DNA from 4 places in the Serratia sp. HNCC26DJ206 genome. Region 2 is predicted to be linked to each of the others. Evidence: predicted binding sites of a transcription regulator. Region 2 holds the regulator's gene; each other region holds the start of a gene.

What was found. The regulator PurR, encoded in region 2, represses purine synthesis genes. The targets are predictions, from matches to a motif close to CANGCAAACGTTTGCNTG.
Region 1: AC2A1E_RS16130 (NCS2 family permease) is a predicted target of PurR. The motif match lies at 1,080-1,097, and genes of this name have one in related genera.
Region 3: rbsD (D-ribose pyranase) is a predicted target of PurR. The motif match lies at 3,011-3,028, and genes of this name have one in related genera.
Region 4: purT (formate-dependent phosphoribosylglycinamide formyltransferase) is a predicted target of PurR. The motif match lies at 2,888-2,905, and genes of this name have one in related genera.

The regions. Positions count from the first base shown of each region.
Region 1 is NZ_JBXUGP010000023.1:33,803-39,129, reverse strand. Features, by position in the region: gene AC2A1E_RS16135 (glutathione S-transferase family protein) at 170-838, shown strand; gene AC2A1E_RS16130 (NCS2 family permease) at 1,168-2,529, shown strand; gene AC2A1E_RS16125 (Na+/H+ antiporter) at 2,833-4,482, shown strand; gene AC2A1E_RS16120 (SulP family inorganic anion transporter) at 4,674-5,327, opposite strand, start outside.
Region 2 is NZ_JBXUGP010000028.1:61,438-66,764, forward strand. Features, by position in the region: gene punC (purine nucleoside transporter PunC) at 1-178, opposite strand, end outside; gene punR (DNA-binding transcriptional activator PunR) at 293-1,219, shown strand; gene purR (HTH-type transcriptional repressor PurR) at 1,200-2,225, opposite strand; gene cydH (cytochrome bd-I oxidase subunit CydH) at 2,548-2,637, shown strand; gene sodB (superoxide dismutase [Fe]) at 2,697-3,275, opposite strand; gene AC2A1E_RS18500 (C40 family peptidase) at 3,485-4,291, opposite strand; gene AC2A1E_RS18505 (Grx4 family monothiol glutaredoxin) at 4,699-5,043, shown strand; gene rnt (ribonuclease T) at 5,114-5,327, opposite strand, start outside.
Region 3 is NZ_JBXUGP010000010.1:147,832-153,158, reverse strand. Features, by position in the region: gene rbsB (ribose ABC transporter substrate-binding protein RbsB) at 1-24, opposite strand, end outside; gene rbsC (ribose ABC transporter permease) at 95-1,057, opposite strand; gene rbsA (ribose ABC transporter ATP-binding protein RbsA) at 1,065-2,570, opposite strand; gene rbsD (D-ribose pyranase) at 2,578-2,997, opposite strand; gene kup (low affinity potassium transporter Kup) at 3,165-5,033, opposite strand.
Region 4 is NZ_JBXUGP010000005.1:69,320-74,646, forward strand. Features, by position in the region: gene AC2A1E_RS04865 (tellurite resistance TerB family protein) at 1-442, opposite strand, end outside; gene yqfB (N(4)-acetylcytidine aminohydrolase) at 595-903, opposite strand; gene AC2A1E_RS04875 (YebG family protein) at 929-1,258, opposite strand; gene dbpA (ATP-dependent RNA helicase DbpA) at 1,344-2,726, opposite strand; gene purT (formate-dependent phosphoribosylglycinamide formyltransferase) at 2,947-4,125, shown strand; gene AC2A1E_RS04890 (YoaH family protein) at 4,162-4,401, opposite strand; gene AC2A1E_RS04895 (glycosyltransferase) at 4,465-5,327, opposite strand, start outside.

The DNA of each region.
Region 1 (5,327 bases), on a different contig from region 2:
TTTTACTTGGATTGTACCAATTCCCTATTTTTCATATGAAATAACCACTCTGTTAAACCTCCCTCAATCGAAGTCGATCCCCCGAAAATGATGTGCCACGTCTAGCCCCTAATTGGCGAGAGGTTGAGATCACCGCTACTTTTAACGGAACTATTACCGGAGAAAACGCATGATCATCATCCATCACCTGGAAAACTCGCGCTCGCAGCGCATTTTGTGGTTCCTCGAAGAGTTAGGCGTGCCCTATCAGGTACAGCGCTATGCGCGTGATAAAACCACTATGCTGGCACCGCCGGAACTGAAAAAAATTCACCCGTTGGGGAAATCACCGGTGATTGTCGATGGCGATCTGACTCTGGCGGAATCCGGTGCCATTATCGAATACCTGCAGGAAGTCTATGATGCACAAGGGTTATTCACTCCCACTGATTTTCACGCCCGCCAGGAGTATCGTTATTGGCTGCATTATGCCGAAGGTTCGCTGATGCCGCTGCTGGTGATGAAACTGGTGTTCAGCCGTTTAGGGCATCCGCCGATCCCGTGGTTGATTCGTCCGGTGGCTGGCGCAATCGGCAAAGGGGTGCAAAAGGAATATCTGGATAAGCAGATCGCTACCCATCGGGCTTATCTGGAGCAGCATTTAAACAAAAGCCTGTGGTTTGTCGGCAATGAATTCAGCGCTGCGGATATTCAGATGAGCTTCCCGGTGGAGGCAATGGCGGCGCGCGGTGGGCTGGACGGTTGCCCGAAATTGCAGGACTATCTGCAACGTATCCACGCTCGGCCAGCCTATCAGCGGGCGCTGGAACAGGGCGGGCCGCTGAAGATACTCGAGTGAACACCCGATGCCTTTTTGTATAAATTGTCGCGATCTTTAGTTGATCAGACGGCATGGAAGGCTAGATAATCGTTTGCCTTAAAATACTCGTCGGATCTCAAGCCACGATGTTGTTGGTTTTACTTGGGCCCTGTTGGGTAAAAACCGCCATAAATCACCCACTTCATGCAATAAGAGTTAAACGTTTGCTTTTTTACACGGCGTCTTTTGTGGCGTTCAAGAAGGGTATGGCAGCGAACGTGACGGAAACGGTTTCGTAATGACCATGCATGAGTGGAACAACCAGCCATATTTATACCAGATGTCAATGAAACACAGGGGATAGCAACATGTCGAATTCTCAAGCGAACAACGCCGCGAAACCTAAAGGCGGGCTTGATGCGTATTTTAAACTTTCTGCACGGGGTACCAACGTGCGGCAGGAAGTGGTGGCGGGTTTAACCACTTTCCTGGCGATGGTCTATTCGGTGATCGTGGTGCCCAGCATGTTGGGCAAAGCGGGCTTCCCGCCAACCGCCGTGTTTGTGGCTACTTGCCTGGTGGCGGGTTTGGGTTCTCTGTTGATGGGGTTGTGGGCCAACCTGCCGATGGCGATTGGTTGTGCGATTTCCCTGACCGCTTTTACCGCTTTTAGCCTGGTGCTGGGCCAACACATCAGTATTCCTGTGGCGCTGGGTGCGGTCTTCCTGATGGGGGTGCTGTTTACCATTATCTCCGTGACCGGCATTCGTTCCTGGATCCTGCGTAATTTGCCGATGGGCGTTGCGCACGGCACCGGGATTGGTATCGGCCTGTTCCTGCTGTTGATCGCCGCCAACGGTGTCGGTCTGGTAGTGAAGAACCCGTTGGATGGCCTGCCGGTGGCGCTGGGGGCATTCACCTCTTTCCCGGTAGTGATGACGCTGCTGGGGCTGGCGGTGATTTTCGGTTTGGAAAAGCTGCGCGTGCCGGGAGGCATCCTGCTGGTGATTATCGCCATTTCAGTGATCGGCCTGATTTTTGACCCGGCGGTGAAGTACCAAGGCCTGTTCGCTATGCCCAGCCTGGCAGATGCTGACGGTAAATCGCTGATCTTCAGCCTGGATATTATGGGGGCCTTACAGCCCGTAGTGCTGCCAAGCGTGCTGGCGCTGGTGATGACGGCGGTATTTGACGCGACGGGTACCATCCGTGCAGTGGCCGGGCAGGCTAACCTGTTGGATAAAGACGGTCAGATCATCAACGGTGGCAAGGCGCTGACGTCAGATTCCCTGAGCAGCATTTTCTCTGGGCTGGTTGGCGCTGCTCCTGCGGCGGTGTATATCGAATCTGCGGCCGGTACGGCGGCAGGCGGTAAAACCGGCCTGACGGCCACCGTGGTCGGGATCTTGTTCCTGCTGATCCTGTTCCTGTCACCGTTGTCTTATCTGGTGCCGGTGTATGCTACTGCGCCAGCGCTGATGTACGTGGGTTTGCTGATGCTCAGCAACGTCAGCAAGCTGGATTTCGACGATTTTGTTGATGCGATGGCGGGCTTGCTGTGTGCGGTGTTTATCGTGCTGACCTGCAACATCGTAACCGGCATCATGCTGGGCTTCAGCTCCCTGGTAATTGGCCGCATCTTCTCGGGCGAGTGGCGCAGGCTGAACCTCGGTACCGTGTTGATCGCGGTCGCGCTGGTGGCGTTCTATGCCGGTGGCTGGGCTATTTGATGTTTTGTATGCCCTCTCTTTTGGGAGAGGGCATTTTTGGCGTTTTCTCCTTCAGATTAATCTCCTTCTTCCTATTCTTTGTTTTGAAAGGCATAACAAGCTTTTCCTACTGCTAAAAAAGTGATCTATTATTCGGCATTCTTGGGCACTGTTCTGAACCAGAGAGTCTATACCCGTCGTCTTTCAAGATGCAGGGTTGTTGGCTGCCTTCTCTCACCCCAGTCACTTACTGGTGTAAGCTCCTGGGGATTCGTTCAGTTGCCGCCTACCTGCATCTCGAAATCCATTGGGTATAAGGAAAGCATGGAAATCTTTTTTACAATCCTCATTTTGATCCTGGTGGTTTCCCTTTCTGGGGTCGTGACGCGCATGTTGCCGTTCCAGGTGCCGCTGCCGTTAATGCAGATCGTCATCGGGGCCTTGCTGGCCTGGCCGCATTTTGGCCTGCATGTTGATTTTGATCCTGAACTGTTTCTGGTGCTGTTTATCCCTCCGCTGCTGTTTGCTGATGGCTGGAAAACCCCCCTGCGTGAGTTTTTGCATCATGGGCGCGAAATCCTCGGATTAGCGCTGGTTCTGGTGCTGATTACCGTGGTTGGGGTGGGTTATCTCATTTACCTGATGGTGCCAGGGATCCCGCTGGTGGCAGCGTTCGCGCTGGCGGCAGTGTTGTCGCCCACCGATGCCGTGGCGTTGGGGGGGATTGTCGGCAAAGGGCGGATCCCGAAGTCAATCATGGGCGTGCTGGAAGGTGAAGCGCTGATGAACGACGCTTCCGGCCTGGTATCCCTGAAGTTTGCCATCGCGGTAGCCATGGGTACGATGGTATTTACCGTGGGTGGTGCCACCATGGAGTTCCTGAAGGTGGCCATCGGCGGTTTGCTGGCCGGTGTGGCGGTGACCTGGGTCTACAGTAAATCGCTGCGGGTGATGAGCCGCTGGAGCGGTGATGATCCGGCAACGCAGATCGTCTTCCTATTATTGTTGCCGTTCGCTTCTTATCTGATCGCCGAACATATCGGTGTTTCCGGCATCTTGGCGGCGGTCGCGGCCGGGATGACTATCAGCCAGTCTGGCGTGATCCGCAACGCTCCACTGGCGATGCGCCTGCGAGCTAACAGCGTCTGGACCATGCTCGAGTTTGTGTTCAACGGTACGGTGTTCATCATGTTGGGGCTGCAACTGCCGGGCATTATCGAGACCTCCATTCTGCAGGCTGAGCTGGATCCGACCATTGAGACCTGGTATCTGTTTACTGACGTGGCGATTATCTACGCTGCGCTACTGATGCTGCGTTTCAGCTGGCTGTGGCTGATGAAAAACGCCAGCAAACGCTTTATGAAAAAACGCCCGTTGCAATTTGGTGATTACAGTACGCGTGATCTGTGGGTGGCGTCATTTGCCGGGGTTCGTGGGGCGATCACGCTGGCGGGTGTGCTTTCTATCCCTCTGTTGCTTAGCGATGGCACCGCTTTCCCGGCCCGTTATCAACTGGTGTTTATTGCCACCGGTGTGATTCTGTTGTCGTTGATTATCGGTGTGCTGGTCTTGCCATTGCTGCTGCGTGGTGTGCAGATGGCTGACAAAAGCGTCAGCAAAGATGAAGAGCGTATGGCCATTGCCATCGTGGCGGAAGTAGCGATCGAAAGTATCAACAAGATGGAAGAGCGCTTGGCCGCCGACACCGAAGAAAACTTCGATCCACAGATTCTGAAAGAGGTCAGTTCGCGGGTGATCGGTACGCTGCGGCGGCGTATTGCCAACAAAGATGATATCGAGAACGCGCTGGCGCTGGAAAACCTGGAGCGACGCTTCCGCCTGACCGCATTGCGGGCCGAGCGAGGTGAGCTTTATCACCTGCGCGCCACACAGAAGATCAGCAATGAGACGCTGCAAAAGCTGCTGCACGATCTCGACCTGCTCGAAGCCTTGCTGATAGAGCGGGAAGGTTAAGAGAGATTACTGGAAGGGCCGCAACGCGGCCCTGAGGTTGATGACAAAGTGGTCTTTAAGCCTGAGATACCCGGGCCTAGCGCACCGAGGGGCGCTCCGGCGGCTTACGCCGCTACGACCCCTTCGGCACGCTCTCCCTAATAACTGGCTTTGTCAGCAGTCTGAGGGCCGCAACGCGGCCCTTCATGCAGCTAACCTTTTAGCAGGGCCTCTGCGTCTCGTTCCCCCTCAGCCTTGAATTCCTTACTTTGAATCAGCCTCAATGCCAGATACAGATCGGGAACCAGGATCAGATCGCGCTCATCGCTGCCGGAGCGATGCAGACGGAACCAGCGTGTCAACTCAGTACGTCTGCCCGCGAGCACCAGACTGATCCCGCGCAGTTTAAGCTCCTGTTTCAATTCGTTGATTGCTGCGAGCACGCTGATATCCGCATGGGTGAAGCTGGCCACCGCGTCAATCACCACCCAACGCGGTTTTGCGAGGCTGCTATCCACCAGATTGGTGATCCGTCGTTTAAAATAGGCCACATTAAAATAGGTCAACGGTGAGTTAAAGCGATACATAATCACCCCGTCGACCGGCTTAATGCTGTTACCGTCAGCAATCGAATGAATCATCCCGTCATCATTCACCCCGAGCAACTGTTCGGTAGGTCGGAACACTGTTTGTAGAAATTGCAGCAGGCCCAGCAGGACTGCCAGCCCGATGCCGGGAATGATCCCCACCAGCAGCACGCTCAGGAAAGTAAACAGCGCCAGATTGAATGCGGAACGATTGCGCTTGCGCAGCCGGAAAATACTGCGCATGTCCAGCAATGACCAGGAGGCGTAAATCAGCACCAC
Region 2 (5,327 bases):
CAAAGGCGAAGCCAGCCAGAAAGATACTCAGGCTGGCGCTGATGGCACCGGCGGAGATTTGCAAATCCTGTTGCATGGCACCAAAGGCGGGTAGATACATATCGGTGGCCAGATAGCCCAGCATACTCAGGCCGGCGAGATAAAACATAAATCCAAAACTTTGCATGGTATTTCTCATTAACATTTTCTTATTGCAGGTTTTTTAGCGCCGGCCAGTGTATCCGGCTGGATCTCTGCTTGTGAAACGGTAATATTTGCTAGGTGCTGTTAAAAAAATTGAAGGCAAAAAGAGATGTGGTCTGAATATTCGCTCGATGTCGTTGATGCGGTAGCGCGCACCGGCAGTTTTAGCGCGGCAGCACAGGAGCTGCACCGTGTGCCGTCTGCGGTAAGCTATACCGTGCGGCAACTGGAACAATGGCTGGCAGTGCCGCTGTTTGAACGCCGCCATCGCGATGTGGAACTGACGCCTGCCGGTGCGCTGTTTGTAAAAGAAGCGCGTACTGTTATCAAAAAAATGCTTGATACGCGTCGTCAATGCCAGCAGGTGGCCAATGGTTGGCGCGGGCAGCTAAAAATCGCGGTGGACATCATTGTTAAACCGCAGCGCAGTCGCCAACTGGTGCTGGATTTTTATCGCCACTTCCCCGATGTGGAACTGATGGTGCAACCGGAAGTGTTCAACGGCGTGTGGGACGCGCTGGTGGATGGCCGGGCCGAGATGGCGATCGGTGCCACGCGTGCGGTGCCGGTGGGCGGTGGTTTTGCCTTTCGCGATATGGGTTTTATGAACTGGTTGTGTGTCGTTAGCACGTCACATCCGCTGGCCAGTCTGACCGGTTTGCTGCGCAACGATCAACTGCGGCCATATCCTTCTCTATTGCTGGAGGATACGTCGCGCAACTTGCCCAAGCGAGTGACCTGGTCATTGGATAATCAGCGGCGGCTTACCGTCCCCGACTGGGTTTCCGCTGTAGATTGCCTGCGCAGCGGGTTGTGTGTTGGTATGGTACCCGCGCATCGCGTACTGCCATTGGTACAAAGCGGTGAACTGGTGGCATTGCAATTGCAGGAGCCGTTTCCCGCCAGTGCCTGCTGCCTGACCTGGCAGCAGAACGCACAATCACCGGCGATGGCCTGGCTACTGGAGTATCTAGGGGATAGTGAAACGCTCAACCAGGAGTGGTTGAGCGAAGAGACTAGCGGCGATAATCGATAAATGGGCCATCGGCCACGGAACGGCGTTCGATCAGTTTTGGATGCACTTCAATCACTTGGGATTCTTCACGCTTGCTGATAATGCGATCCAGCAGCATGGTGAAAGCCATTTCCCCCAGGCGCTCTTTCGGCTGGTGGATGGTGGTTAGCGCCGGGGTGAAATAGCGCGCGTTACGCACGTTATCGTAACCGATCACCGAAATATCCTGCGGGACGCGCAGACCCAGTTCGTCGGCGGCGCAGATCGCCCCCATTGCCATAATATCGCCTCCGCAAAATACCGCCGTAGGGCGGTGTTTCTGCGACAGGATCTGGTGCATGGCCTTGTAACCCGAATCGGGTTCAAAATCCCCTTGGACGATCCACTCTTCACGCACCTCAACGTTGGCCTCTTGCAGCGCCTTCAGGAAGCCCTGATGGCGGCCGCCGCCGGTGTTGCGTGATAACTGCCCTGGAATAGCACCGATATCACGGTGGCCACGTTCCAGCAGATAGCGGCCAGCCAGATAACCGCCTTCAAAGGCGTTATCGATAATGGTATCGGTAAAATCACCGCGTGCAGCACCCCAATCCATCACCACCATGGGGATATTGCGATAATCCTCCAGCATGCCCAGTAACTGGTCCGGGTATTCCGAGCACATTACCAGCAGGCCATCAACACGCTTTTGCGCCAGCATCGCCAGGTAGGCACGCTGTTTGTCGAGGTTATTGTGTGAGTTACAAAGGATCAGGGTATAGCCTTTGCTATAGCAGCTGTTCTCTACCGCCTCGATCACTTCAGCAAAGTAGGGCGCTTCACTTGAGGTCGCGAGCAAACCGATCGATTTGGTATGGTTAACCTTCAGGCTGCGTGCGACCGCGCTCGGGGAGTAGTGCAGTTCTTTGATCGCAGCCCGAACGGCCTCTTTTGTTTCTTCGGCGACGAAACGCGTTTTATTGATGACGTGCGAAACGGTGGTGGTGGACACGCCAGCGCGTTTGGCGACATCTTTAATCGTTGCCATGTAAAGAATGACTCCTGAACTCACATGTTATGCCATGTAAGTATGATGTTAATCGTTTGCCTGCATAGATCTCTCTCCAGAGAAGCGGAAGCTGAGTTTTTAGTGCTGAGTTCGTAAGCCGCTTAAACAGGAGGGGCATTTTGCCGGTACGCAGTTGTGAACTGCGGATTTTGTCCCAAATTGACGCAAAGTGGAAGATCTATTCGGCATTATAACTTGGGAAATGATAACAAGATTTTAGTCACGAACTGTGTGAAAATGATTTGACGCATTAATCGTGTGGATTTTATGCTTAGTGAAGCCAATCTGATAGGGAGTCGTTATGGATACCGATTTGAAGATGTCATTGATTACCACCGTTTGTGCTTTAGCAATGATTATTGTTTTCGGTTTTATCGCCGCATTGAACTGATTCATACCAAGAAATAATAAAGGCGCAGCATGCTGCGCCTTGCTATCAACCTCCAGCGATTACGCCAGATTCTTTTCCACGAACGCCCAGTTCACCAATGCCCAGAAGTTCTCCAGGTATTTCGGACGCGCATTGCGGTAGTCGATGTAATAGGCATGTTCCCACACGTCAACGGTCAGCAGCGGTTTGTCTTCACCGGTCAGCGGGGTTGCCGCATTTGAGGTGCTAACGATCGCCAGCGTACCATCCGCCTTTTTCACCAGCCAGGTCCAACCCGCGCCGAAGTTTTTCACGGCGGCATCGGTGAATTGCTCTTTAAAAGCAGCAAAAGAACCAAAGGATTTGGTGATCGCAGCGGCTACTGCGCCCGTTGGCTCGCCGCCACCCTGTGGTGACAGGCAATGCCAGTAGAAGGTGTGGTTCCACACCTGTGCTGCGTTATTGAACACGCCGCCGGTAGAAGTTTTGACAATCTCTTCCAGGGTTTTGCCTTCGAACTCGCTGCCTTTCACCAGGTTGTTCAGGTTAACCACGTAGGTGTTATGGTGCTTACCATAGTGGTATTCCAGGGTTTCTGCAGAAATGTGCGGTTCGAGAGCGTTTTTCTCATACGGTAATGCAGGTAATTCAAACGACATTGCTTTCTCCTTTTTATATACAGCACTATTATTCCGACAACCTCCAACCCGGTGGTTGAAGGAGGAAAACAGAATGGTTGTGTGTTTTTTATGGACAATAATCTTAGCAACTTTCCGGGTGAAAAAAAGGTTTAAAGCATGTTAAGCGGCTGATTGATTAAAGCATCGGCAGGAAAGGGCGGCTGAGGCTATGTCTCAGCCGCAATAAATCAACGGATAGTTTTTGGCGTGACAACACGGCGTGCGCCGATGTAGTGGTTCTGCCAGTAGTCGTTATCCAACTGGCTGACGCGGATTTCTTCGCCAGTACGCGGGGACTGGATAAACTTGCCGTTACCAAGGTAAACGCCAACGTGATCGGCAGTGCCACGGTTATTGATGCGGAAGAACACCAGATCGCCGGTCTCCAACTCGCTTTTCTTGATCGGCGCGGCGTCACGCAGGTGATACATTTCGTTGGCGGTACGTGGCATTTTGATTTTCACCACGTCTTTGTAGGCGTAATAAATCAGGCCGCTGCAGTCAAACCCGGTGTGCGGTGAAGAACCGCCCCATTGGTAAGGCTTGCCCATCTGGCTCATGAGTTTGGCCATGGCCGTTTGTTTGGCATGCTGATAACGTTTTTTGTGCGCAGGGCTGAGTTTCAGCGGTTTTTCATTCTTGGCCAGTTTCGCGGTAGCCATATCCGGCTCACGATGGCGACCATAGCCTTTCTTGTAACCCTTTTTCGGCGGAGTGACTTTGACGCTGGCAGTGCGGGTAGATTGACTCTTTGATTTAACCTGTGTGGTTTTCTTCTCTGCCTGCGACTTTATTTTCGCTGTTTTCTGAGGCGCAACGGCTTTCACTTTTTTGCTGGCCTTATCCGCTTTCTTTTTCTTGCGATCGTCAGGCCGGGCATCATTAACATGCCCCTTACGCTGCTCGGCAGAAACATGTGCCTTTGGCGCAGCGTGCGCCAGATTGAAGAATAGCTGTGAGAACAACAGCATGAAAAGCGTAATAATTAAACGCATGTCAATGTTACCAACCTTGGCCTCGAAAAAGATATCTAACGGGCTACAGTATTCCCGAAATTTGCCATATAAAACAGCGTAGAACTCATAAATAGTAATCCATATTGTGAGAAAACGTTAATGGCATTTTTTATGGTTTAAAATCAACCCGTTAATGTATAAAAAAGCATCAATAAACCGAGTGTGGCTTATTATTCATCACGTGCCAACCGCGAAAATATAATAGTGAAATAGTCGGATTAAAAATGTTATTCTGTGAGTATGTTTTAACCGGAATGGTGCGGTTTTTAGAGCTCGTCCGGCAACCGGAAATGTCCCTGCAAAAGATGGCGTTTTCTTGATACTGTTCCTGCCGCTACAATAGCCGGTGTGATGTTGTAGCCAAGATGTGGCTTGAGGAAGCAATAATGACGACGATTGAAAAAATTCAGCAGCAGATTTCTGCTAACCCAATTTTGCTGTACATGAAAGGTTCACCGAAATTGCCAAACTGCGGTTTCTCTGCGCAAGCCGTCCAGGCGCTTTCCGCCTGTGGTGAGCGTTTCGCTTATGTTGATATTCTGCAAAACCCGGATATCCGTGCCGAACTGCCAAAATACGCCAATTGGCCAACCTTCCCGCAGCTGTGGGTTGACGGTGAACTGGTGGGCGGTTGCGATATCATTATGGAAATGTATCAGCGTGGTGAATTGCAGCCGTTACTCAAAGAGACGGCTGAGAAATATAAGCAGCAGGAAGATCAGCAGCCTTAATGGCGAAAGGTTTTACTGAAAAAACTCGGGCGGCATCTGTTACAGATGCCGCCCGAATTTTTTATGACGCTTAGTCAGCGTTGTTGCTGCTGAGCGGCCAACCACCAAGACGTTTCCAACGATTCACCAGTTCACAAAACAGCAGAGCCGTTTGTTCGGTATCGTACAGGGCGGAATGTGCCTGGCTGCTGTCGAATGGCATACCGGCGGCGATACAGGCCTTGGCCAACACGGTCTGGCCCAGTACTAACCCGCTTAACGCGGCGGTATCGAAGGTAGCAAAC
Region 3 (5,327 bases), on a different contig from region 2:
TACGGCCAGTTTTTTCATTTTCATGTTCGAGATTCCTGTAGGAGAAGAAGTGTCCGTGAATACTGCGGGCCGACAAGCCCGCCTCTAAAGAGACTTACTGCTTTTTGTTATCTACCAGAACCGCCAGCAAAATAACGGCTGCTTTCACGATCATTTGGTAGTAGGAAGAAACACCCAACAAATTCAAACCGTTGTTCAGGAAGCCCAGGATCAGCGCACCAATCAGTGTGCCGACAATGCGCCCCTTGCCTCCTGCCAGGCTGGTGCCACCCAACACTACCGCTGCGATAGCATCCAGCTCATAGCCAGTACCGGCGGTTGGCTGTGCCGATGACAGGCGTGCAACTTCAATCACTCCGGCCAATGCTGCCAACAGGCCGCACAGCGAGTAAACGATGATTTTCACTTTATCGACGCTGATGCCAGACAAACGGGTCGCGGCCTCGTTCCCCCCTAGCGCGTAGATATAACGGCCCAAGCGGGTGTGATGCAACATGTACCAGACGGCAATAAACACGATCGCCATAATCCAGATCGGTGTAGGTATTCCCAGTGGGCGGCCAATACCGAACCAGCCGAAAGTATCGGCCACATCGGTAAACCCAGTGTTGATCGGGCTGCCGCTGGTATACACCATGGTGACACCGCGCAGCAGCAGCATCATTACCAGCGTGGCGATAAATGCCTGAACCTTGCCTTTCGCCACAATAATCCCAGTGCAGGCTCCCACGGCAGCCCCCAACGCCAAAGCCGCCGCCACGGCGACTACCGCATTGATTTCAAAGCCGACGATTGATGCTGCGACCGCACCGGTCAGCGCCAGCAGTGAACCTACTGACAAATCGATACCGGAAGTCAGGATCACCAGCGTCATGCCTACCGCCATAATGGCGTTCACCGACGTTTGCTGCAGAATATTGAACAAGTTGTTGAGGGTGAAAAAATTCGGGCTCATCGAAGACACTACGGCAATCAGCACCAGCAGCGCAATCAGCGATTTCTGCTCTAACAGCCACTCTTTACTGAACCAGCGCTTTGCGACACTCTGGGAACTCATATCTGATTTACTCCTGCTTTACGCCGTATTGCTTGCCGACGGCCGCTGCCATCAACACTTCTTGAGTGGCCTGTTCAATTGGGAATTCACCGCTGAGATGGCCTTCGTGCATCACCAGAATGCGGTCACTCATGCCCAGCACTTCTGGCATTTCTGAAGACACCAGAATGATGCTCAGCCCCTCCTGCTTGAACTGGTTAATTAATTGATAAATCTCTTTCTTGGCTCCGACGTCGACGCCGCGCGTCGGCTCGTCGAGGATCAGCACTTTCGGCCGGGTCATTAAACCGCGGGCGATCGCCACTTTCTGCTGGTTACCACCAGAAAGCAGGCCTATCGGCTGCTCCATTGAGGGGGTTTTAACATTGAACAGGCGGATAAAATCGCTCACCGCCTGCTGCTCATCGGCATGTTTCAGGCTGCCACCGGCGCGGCTGAAATAGCGCAAGGCGGTTAGCGACATGTTCTCCTTCACCGACATCCCCAACACTAAACCATCGCGTTTACGGTCTTCGGAAATATAGACGATGCCATTAGCCAACCCATCCTGTGGTGAATGGGTGACGACCTCATGACCATCAAGGTTAACGATGCCGCTTTTACGTGGTGCTGCACCGTACAGAATCTTCATCAATTCGGTGCGCCCGGCGCCCATCAGGCCAGCTACACCCAAAATTTCGCCACGATACAGGGTAAAACTGACGTCGTGAACGCCTGGGCCTGAAACATGGCTGACTTGTAGACGTTTTTCTCCACGCGGCAGATTCAGGCGCGGATACTGTTCTTCCAGCTTGCGGCCCACCATCATTTCGATCAACGAATCTTCTTGCAACTCGGCTACCGGGCGTTCGGCAATAAACTGGCCGTCACGGAACACGGTAACGTCGTCGCAGATTTCAAAGATCTCTTTCAGGCGGTGGGAGATATAAACAATGCCGCGGCCTTCGGCTTTCAGCTCATTGATGACGCTGAATAAAGAGGCGGTTTCAGTATCGGTCAGCGCGTCGGTCGGCTCATCCATAATGATGACTTTCGATTCGAAGCTTAGCACTTTGGCAATTTCTACCATCTGCTGATCGCCAATCGACAATTCCCCCACCAGCCGGTGGCTGCTGTAACGCAAGTTCAGGCGCGCCAGCAGTTTATCTGCTTCGGCGTACATGCGTTTCCAGTCGATGCGGCCGAAACGGCTCACGAACTCACGGCCAAGGAAAATGTTTTCGGCAATGGTCAGTTGTGGGATCAGGTTCAATTCCTGATGAATAATGCCAATACCCGCTTCTTGCGAATCCTTCGGGCCGTTAAACACCACCTCTTTACCCAGAAAACGCTGACTGCCCGCATCTTTGCTGTAGATACCGGTCAGCACTTTCATCATGGTGGATTTCCCGGCGCCATTTTCCCCCACCAGCGCCATCACCCTGCCAGGGTAGACACTGAGGGCAGCGCCAGAAAGCGCCTTGACGCCGGGAAAGGCTTTATCGATCCCTTGCAGTTGCATTAACGGTTGCATAATTGCCTCAGAAAGTGACGCCGGAGCAGAGAATGACGTTGGCATATGGCGAACATTCTCCACTGCGGATCACCGCTCGGCTGTGCTCGGTTTGTACTTTAAACTCGCTGTGACTAATATAGCTCACGCTTATGGTATTTCCCTGGTGTTGGCTAAGTTGTTGCAATTGAGCTAGCAACGCTTCATGGAGCAGCGGATTTTGTTTAACTATCTCTTCCGCCAGAATAGCGTTTTCTACCTGCATTTCCTGCGTAACCACCCCGACCACCTGTAAAAACGTCGGTACTCCTTGGGTCAGCGCCAGATCGATACGCTGCGCCGCTGCCGGAATTGGCAACCCCGCATCGCAAATGGTGATCTGATCGGTATGACCGAGGCGGGACACAACCGCAGAAACTTCAGAATTCAGTAGCACGCCTTTTTTCATGTTCTCACTCCAACAGCGAAACGTTTCGCTCGTGAATGAGTTTAAAAAAACAACAGGGGAAGGCAATGATCAAGTTGCAAAAATGTGATCGCCATCGAAACGTTTCGCTCGTGGTCGACAAACAGACAAAGAAAAGGGCTCAGTCAGTCAACTAAGCCCTTGGGGGATTATATCTCGACCTGGGTTCCCAGCTCGATAACGCGGTTTGGCGGGATCTCAAACTGGTCTGGAGCACGCAGCGCGTTGCGGCTCAGCGCGATAAACAGTTTGCCGCGCAGGAACAGATACCATGGCCGCTTGGTCAGGATCAGCGATTCATGCGACATAAAGAATGAGGTTTCCATCATTCGGCACGGTAACCCCTCCAAACCACAGCGGTGGAACACTTCTTCCACGTTCGGGGTTTCACGCCAGCCATAGCTGGCGACTACGCGCCAGAAGGTCGGCGACAGTTGTTCAATGGTCACCCGGCGTAGGTTATGCACATAAGGCGCATCTTCGGTACGCAACGTCAGTATCACCACGCGTTCATGCAGCACTTTGTTGTGCTTGAGATTATGCAGCAACGCAAAAGGGATCACGTTGATGGCCCGAGACATAAACACGGCGGTGCCAGGTACGCGCACCGGCGGGGATTTTTCCAGTGAGGCTATCATCGCCTCAAGGGAGTTGCCATGCTCATGAATACGGCGCAACAGGCTGAAACGCTCGCTTTTCCAGGTGGTCATGATAATAAACATCACCAACGCCAACGTCAGCGGCAACCAACCGCCAGAGAACAGTTTCAACGCATTGGCAGAGAACATCGGCACATCAATAATCAACAGGATCGCCAAAGTACCAACCACCAAGAAGCGATTCCAGTGCCAATTTTTGAGCGCTACCGACGTGATCAAGACACTGGTTAATACCATGGTGCCGGTAACCGCAATACCATATGCCGCTGCCAGGTTGCTGGAGTGTTCAAAGCCCACGATCACCAACACCACCGAGATGTACAGTATCCAGTTGACCACCGGGATATAGATCTGGCCCGACTCCATTTCTGACGTGTGGATAATGCGCATCGGTGACAGATACCCCAAGCGCACCGCTTGCCGGGTCAGAGAGAATACGCCAGAAATCACCGCCTGCGAGGCGATCACCGTAGCCAGGGTAGCCAGGATCAGCAGTGGGATCAGCGCCCAGTCGGGCGCCAGCAGGAAGAAAGGGTTCTTGATCGCTTCAGGGTTTTTCAGCAGCAATGCCCCCTGGCCAAAGTAGTTAAGCACCAGAGAAGGCAGTACTACGGTAAACCAGGCCAAGCGGATCGGGAATTTACCGAAGTGGCCCATGTCAGCATACAACGCCTCCACGCCGGTAATCGCCAGCACCACCGCACCGAGTGCAAAGAACGAGACCTTCTTATATTCAATAAAGAAGTTCAACGCCCACTTCGGATTCAACGCCTGAAGCACTTCGGGATTATCGATAATGCTGCGCGCGCCGAGCAGAGCCAGCACAATAAACCACAGCAGCATCACCGGAGCAAACAGCTTACCGACGCTGCCGGTGCCATGCTTTTGAATAACGAACAGTAGGGTCAGAACCAGAATAGACAGCGGCACAATATAGGGATCAAGCGACGGCGCGGCAATTTCCAGCCCCTCAATGGCCGACATCACCGAAATTGCCGGGGTGATCACCACCTCACCATAGAAGAAACTGCCACCAATCAGGCCAAGTATTACCAACCATGAGGTAGTGCGTGACGAGGTATTACGCCCGGCCAGCGACATCAATGTCAGAATTCCGCCTTCACCGGCGTTATCGGCACGCATCACGTAGGTGAGATACTTCAGGGAAACGATAACCACCAGCATCCAGAAGATCAGGGAAAGAAAACCAAAGACCACATCAGGACGGACATCAAAACCATAATGGCCGGAGAAACACTCTCTCAAGGTATAGAGAGGGCTGGTGCCGATATCTCCGTAAACCACCCCGATAGCCGCCAAGGTTACCGCCGATAAAGACTGTTTATGTTCTGTGCTCATAATTCGTTTCTTTTCTGGAACATCCGTCAGCCGTTACATCCGCACCAAGCTAAAGATACGGGCTCTTAATGATCCGTTACGCCCACGTCACCAATGGATTTCAAGTGTAGTTGAGCAACCGACAATACTACGGCTTGAAACCAAAAGGAGATAAAAGGCGCACAGTATGCATCATTTATCGGGGTTGCCTATCCTGATCTCTACCGCTAAAAATCAACAAAATGTGAACCAGATATCCTCTTGATAAGAGAAAAATAATACTAATCAACAATCTATGCTATTTAGAAAAAGGTG
Region 4 (5,327 bases), on a different contig from region 2:
CGATGGCTTGCTGCACCCAACTTTGAGCTTCATCACCCACTTGCAATTGCTCCAGGCTATGGTCGATAGCTTGTTTTTCTTCTGCGTCAATGTGGCCGTCGCTTTTGGCGGCAAACACCAGCGCTTGTACCAGCCGTTTAGCACGCAAATCCACTGGCGTACTCTGCAAGCCAAACTGCGCCTCTTCCTGGTGTGTTTCTTTGACGCGCTGTTTGTATTTGTTCCACAGCACGGCTCCTAACGCAGCACTGCCACCGATAATCAACGCATTTTTACCCAACTTGCCCACCATTTTACGGGAAGACTTGTTGGCTAATAGAACGCCTACTAGACCGCCCAGCGCGGTCGGGGCCAGTAATTTACCAATACCTTCTGTGCCGCCCATTGAGCTGGCTTTGTCACCCAGCATGGATTGAATCTGTTGCATCCAGTTATTTTTCATCGTCTACCTCTGAACAGGTGAAGTTCAGGCGTGCAGGCACTTTCATGCCAGATCGCCGCTCAATCTTCAGATTAGGGGATTATTTGTCAGTAAATGTATGAAAGATGAAAATTTGTGTCGCAGAGTGATTAAAGACTCAGCCAGGCAAGAAATTAACGTTTACTGAAGGCAATCACAAACAGCTCATCCAGCCCTGGATAGATCTCGTTGATCACCTGTTTCAGCTCGCTGAGCGTCATATTCTCCTGCCGGGCATGCGCCTCGGTCAACGCCCCTAAACGTATTGGCGTGACCAATTGCACTTCAATAAAGCAGAAAAATACGCCGTCTTCATTACGGCTTACGCGCAGCACCTCACCGGGGTGGAAATGGGATTCACTGGCATCCCGAATGGTGATGGTTTTGCGCCCGGCCATAATGTCTTGCTCAAAGCGGCTGAAGAAGGTTATCTCACGGTTCATGCCGTTCCTTGTTCATCACGGCTGATTATGCAGCCTGCTGTTCTGACTCGGAGGTGGATTCTTCTTTCAGGATAGCGACCGGTTTTTCAGCTTTGGCTTTAGCCGGCTTTTTCACTGTTTCCTGCGGCGCTGCACCGCGCAGGATCTGCGCTAACGCGTCTTTATTCTCTGCCAGGAAGAAGCTCAGCCCTTCACGCTGTTCATCTTCAAGGGTAATCGGTGCCTGTTGTAGCCACTCACCGAGGCTGTCGGCCAGATCCAGCATTTTGTCGTAGGCATCGGCATCTTTCTTGTTAGCGAAAGTCATTTTTTCCTCACCGTTTCTTACTACTACATATTTCACTTCAACAGCCATTTGCGCATTCCTCAAAGGTTAGAATACTGTAATTTTATACAGTATAATATCATATCGAGCAGGAGCGCAAGCGCTCCGCCGTTTATTATTTCAGCAGCCGCGCTTTGCAGCTTTTGCCTTTGATTTTGCCCTGCTGAAGCTGTTGCAGCGCCTTGCGTGCGCTGGCCTTGCGGATCGCCACGTAAGCATGCACCGGGAACATATCAATTTTGCCCACATCCGCTGCCGTCAGCCCGGCATCGCCGGTCAGCGCACCGAGAATATCGCCAGGGCGGATTTTCGCCTTGCGGCCACCGTCGAAACACAAGGTGACCATTTCGGCCTCCAGCGAGGCATTTGACGCCCCGCTCAGCTCTGAAACCGGCACCCAGTTGGCGGTTATTTGCAGATACTCTTCGATCGCATGGACGCGCGCCATTTCCTGTGGCGTACACAGGCTGATGGCCAGCCCGCTCAAACCAGCACGGCCAGTACGGCCAATGCGGTGTACGTGCACTTCCGGGTCAAAGGCCAGTTCGTAGTTCACCACCAGTTCCAGATCTTTGATATCCAGACCACGAGCCGCGACGTCGGTCGCCACCAGCACGCGGCAACTGCGGTTGGCGAAACGTACCAATACCTGATCGCGATCGCGCTGTTCCAGATCGCCATGCAGCGCCAGCACGCTGATGCCGCGCGCTTCCAGCGCTTCAAACACGCTCTGGCAGTCACGCTTGGTGTTGCAGAACACCACGCAGGAAGCGGGTTGATAATGGCGGATCGCCGCCACCAGCACTGCCGGGCGTTGATCGCGCGTAGTTTCATAGAAACGCTGTTCGATGGTGGTGGGCTCATCCCCTTCATCCACTTCGACATTCAGCGGTTCACGCTGCACGCGGGCGCTGATGCGCTCAATGCCTGCCGGATAGGTGGCAGAAAACAGCAAGGTCTGGCGCTGCGGCGGCGTATAGCTGATCACATCGTCGATATCATCGGCAAAGCCCATGTCCAGCATGCGATCGGCTTCATCCAGCACCAGCACCTTCAAATCGTCCAGCACCAGCGTTTTTTTACGCAGATGCTCTTGGATGCGGCCCGGTGTCCCGACCACGATATGCGGCGCATGCACCAATGAATCGAGCTGTGGCCCCACCGGCTGGCCGCCGCACAGGGTCAGGATTTTGATGTTCTGGGTGAAGCGTGCCAAGCGGCGCAGTTCTTTGCTGACCTGATCGGCCAGCTCACGCGTCGGGCAAAGGATCAGCGCCTGAGCCGCCACTTGGGCAACATTGATTTTATCCAGCAGACCAATACCGAACGCCGCCGTCTTGCCGCTGCCGGTTTTCGCTTTGGCACGAACGTCCTGCCCTTTCAGGATAGCGGGCAGCGCTGCGGCCTGTACCGGCGTCATTTCGGCATACCCCAGTTCGTTGAGGTTGGCCAACTGTTCGGCTGGCAGCGGCAGGGAAGAAAAGGAAACTGTGCTCACGGCAATAACTCTTATATAGCAAGTGGAAAGGCGGCGCGGCCCGCGGGCTGGCACCGAATCAGGCGCAGATGATAACAGAGTTAGTGTGGATTCCAGATTTCAGCGGTAAAAAAACTGCTAGCAACGGCAGATTTCCGGGCCTTGTTATCTCACCCTCTGCACACGCAATCGTTTTCGTATATAATGCGCGCCTACTATCAGACCGTATTGGTACGAAACTATGTTGACAATTGGAACCGCTCTGCGCCCTTCTGCTACCCGCGTTATGCTGCTCGGCTCTGGCGAGTTGGGTAAAGAAGTTGCCATTGAATGCCAGCGTTTAGGGCTGGAAGTGATTGCTGTCGATCGGTACAAAGACGCTCCTGCCATGCATGTGGCCCATCGCAGCCATGTGATCAATATGCTGGATGGTCAGGCATTGAAAGCGGTCATTGAGCTGGAGCGCCCTGATTACATCGTGCCGGAAATAGAAGCCATCGCCACCAGCATGCTGGTCGAGCTGGAACAGCAAGGGCACAATGTGGTGCCCTGTGCCGAAGCTACGCGCCTGACCATGAACCGCGAAGGCATTCGCCGTCTGGCGGCAGAAACGCTGGGTTTGCCAACCTCAAGCTATCGCTTTGCCGACAGCGAAGAGGGTTTCCGTGCGGCAGTGGCAGAAATTGGTTATCCATGCATTATCAAGCCGGTAATGAGTTCGTCTGGCAAAGGGCAAAGCCTGATCCGTAGCGAGCAGCTGCTTGGCAGCGCATGGGAATACGCCCAACAAGGCGGCCGCGCCGGTGGTGGCCGGGTGATCGTGGAAGGATTGGTGAAGTTTGATTTCGAGATCACTTTGCTGACCATCAATGCCGTTGATGGCATACACTTCTGTGCCCCGATCGGCCATCGTCAGGAAGACGGCGACTACCGTGAATCCTGGCAACCGCAGCAGATGTCTGAGTTGGCATTAAGCCGTGCGCAGGCGATTGCAGAAAACGTGGTTAACGCATTAGGGGGCTTTGGTTTATTTGGCGTCGAGCTGTTTGTTTGCGGTGATGAGGTCATTTTCAGTGAAGTATCACCACGCCCGCACGATACCGGCATGGTTACGCTGATCTCGCAAGATCTGTCCGAATTCGCCCTGCACGTACGTGCTTTCCTCGGGTTGCCAATCGGTAGCATCCGCCAGTTCGGGCCTTCGGCTTCAGCGGTGATCCTGCCGGAATTGAGCAGCGAAAACCTGCGCTTCAGTGGGTTGGATCGGGCGTTAAGCGGCCATAATCAGGTACGTTTATTCGGCAAACCGGACATCAGCGGCAAACGCCGTCTGGGTGTAGCACTGGCTACCGCAGCGGACGTTGAGCAGGCAGTAGAATTGGCTAAACAGGCAGCTACCGCTGTGATAGTTCAAGGCTGATAACCGCGGGGTTCGGCCTGCCGAACCCCGATAATCTCAATAATTCTCGTCGTCTTCAGCGTCGTCTTCCAGATACTCGGTCGGCTCTTCCTGCGGTTCTTCCTCTTCATCATCGAACAGGGCTGTCACCCGATCCCCTTGATGTTTTTCGCGGATTTCCTGTGCGACGCACGCGATGGCTTCACCACTGCTCATGCCCTGCGCCATCAGATGATGGATACGTTCAGCAGCTTCCTGCTGTTCTTGATGACTCAGTGACGGCATACCTGCAAGCATGTGTTTCTCCCCAGTAAAATGGACGTGGAGTATACGCCTTAAAACCGTGGAACCCTACGCCTGTTATTCTGGGGCCCGCAACGGGCAACGGCTGTTGCTCCGCCACTGCTTCAGACGATGTCGCCACAACATGACCTGCCATATCTGTTTGATACCGCGCATGTTGGCGATCATGGCTTGATCGATACCACGCCGATAGAACTCTTCAGTGATCTGCTGCTGTGCCTGTAACTCAGGTTCGCGGCGAATGCTGTGGCAGATCCCCAACGCTTCGCGAGTGATTTGCCAGTGAAATGCCGGGCAAAGCGGGATTTTCTGGCCGTAGCGCTGATTCAACGCCACCAACATCTCCACGATCTGCATGTAATGACGCTGGTATTCAACGTTGGCCTGCCCGGTGCGGCGGCGATTGCTAATCGACCGATCGTGAACCCGCTGGCGATACAGTGGCTTGCTGAGGTATTTCACCCGCTGGGCGTTAAACATCACTTCGGTAGTCCAGGGAATGTCCTGGTGATGCAGACCCGGTTCAAAATAGAGCTGATGCTGCCTGATAAAATCAAGACGGTAAACCGCCAGCCACACCACGTGAATAAAACGTCGGGATTCCAGCGCTTTTTCCAGCCATTGCGCACCGCTGATCACCGTGGTGTCTTTCAATCGTTGCTGGGGAATGATCGGCTGCAACTCATCATTACTGGCGAAATAACGTTCGCCATTGCACTGCATCACATCTAATTGATGCCGTTCCGCCTGTGCAATCAGCGTTGAATACATTTCTGGCGCCAATAAGTCATCAGCATCAGGAAAGGCGACATATTTCCCACGCGCGACGGCCAATCCGGCGTTACGCGCACTGGATACGCCTGCATTCGCTTGATCGATCACGCTAATGTGCTGATGCTGCGCGGCATAACGGTGAGCAA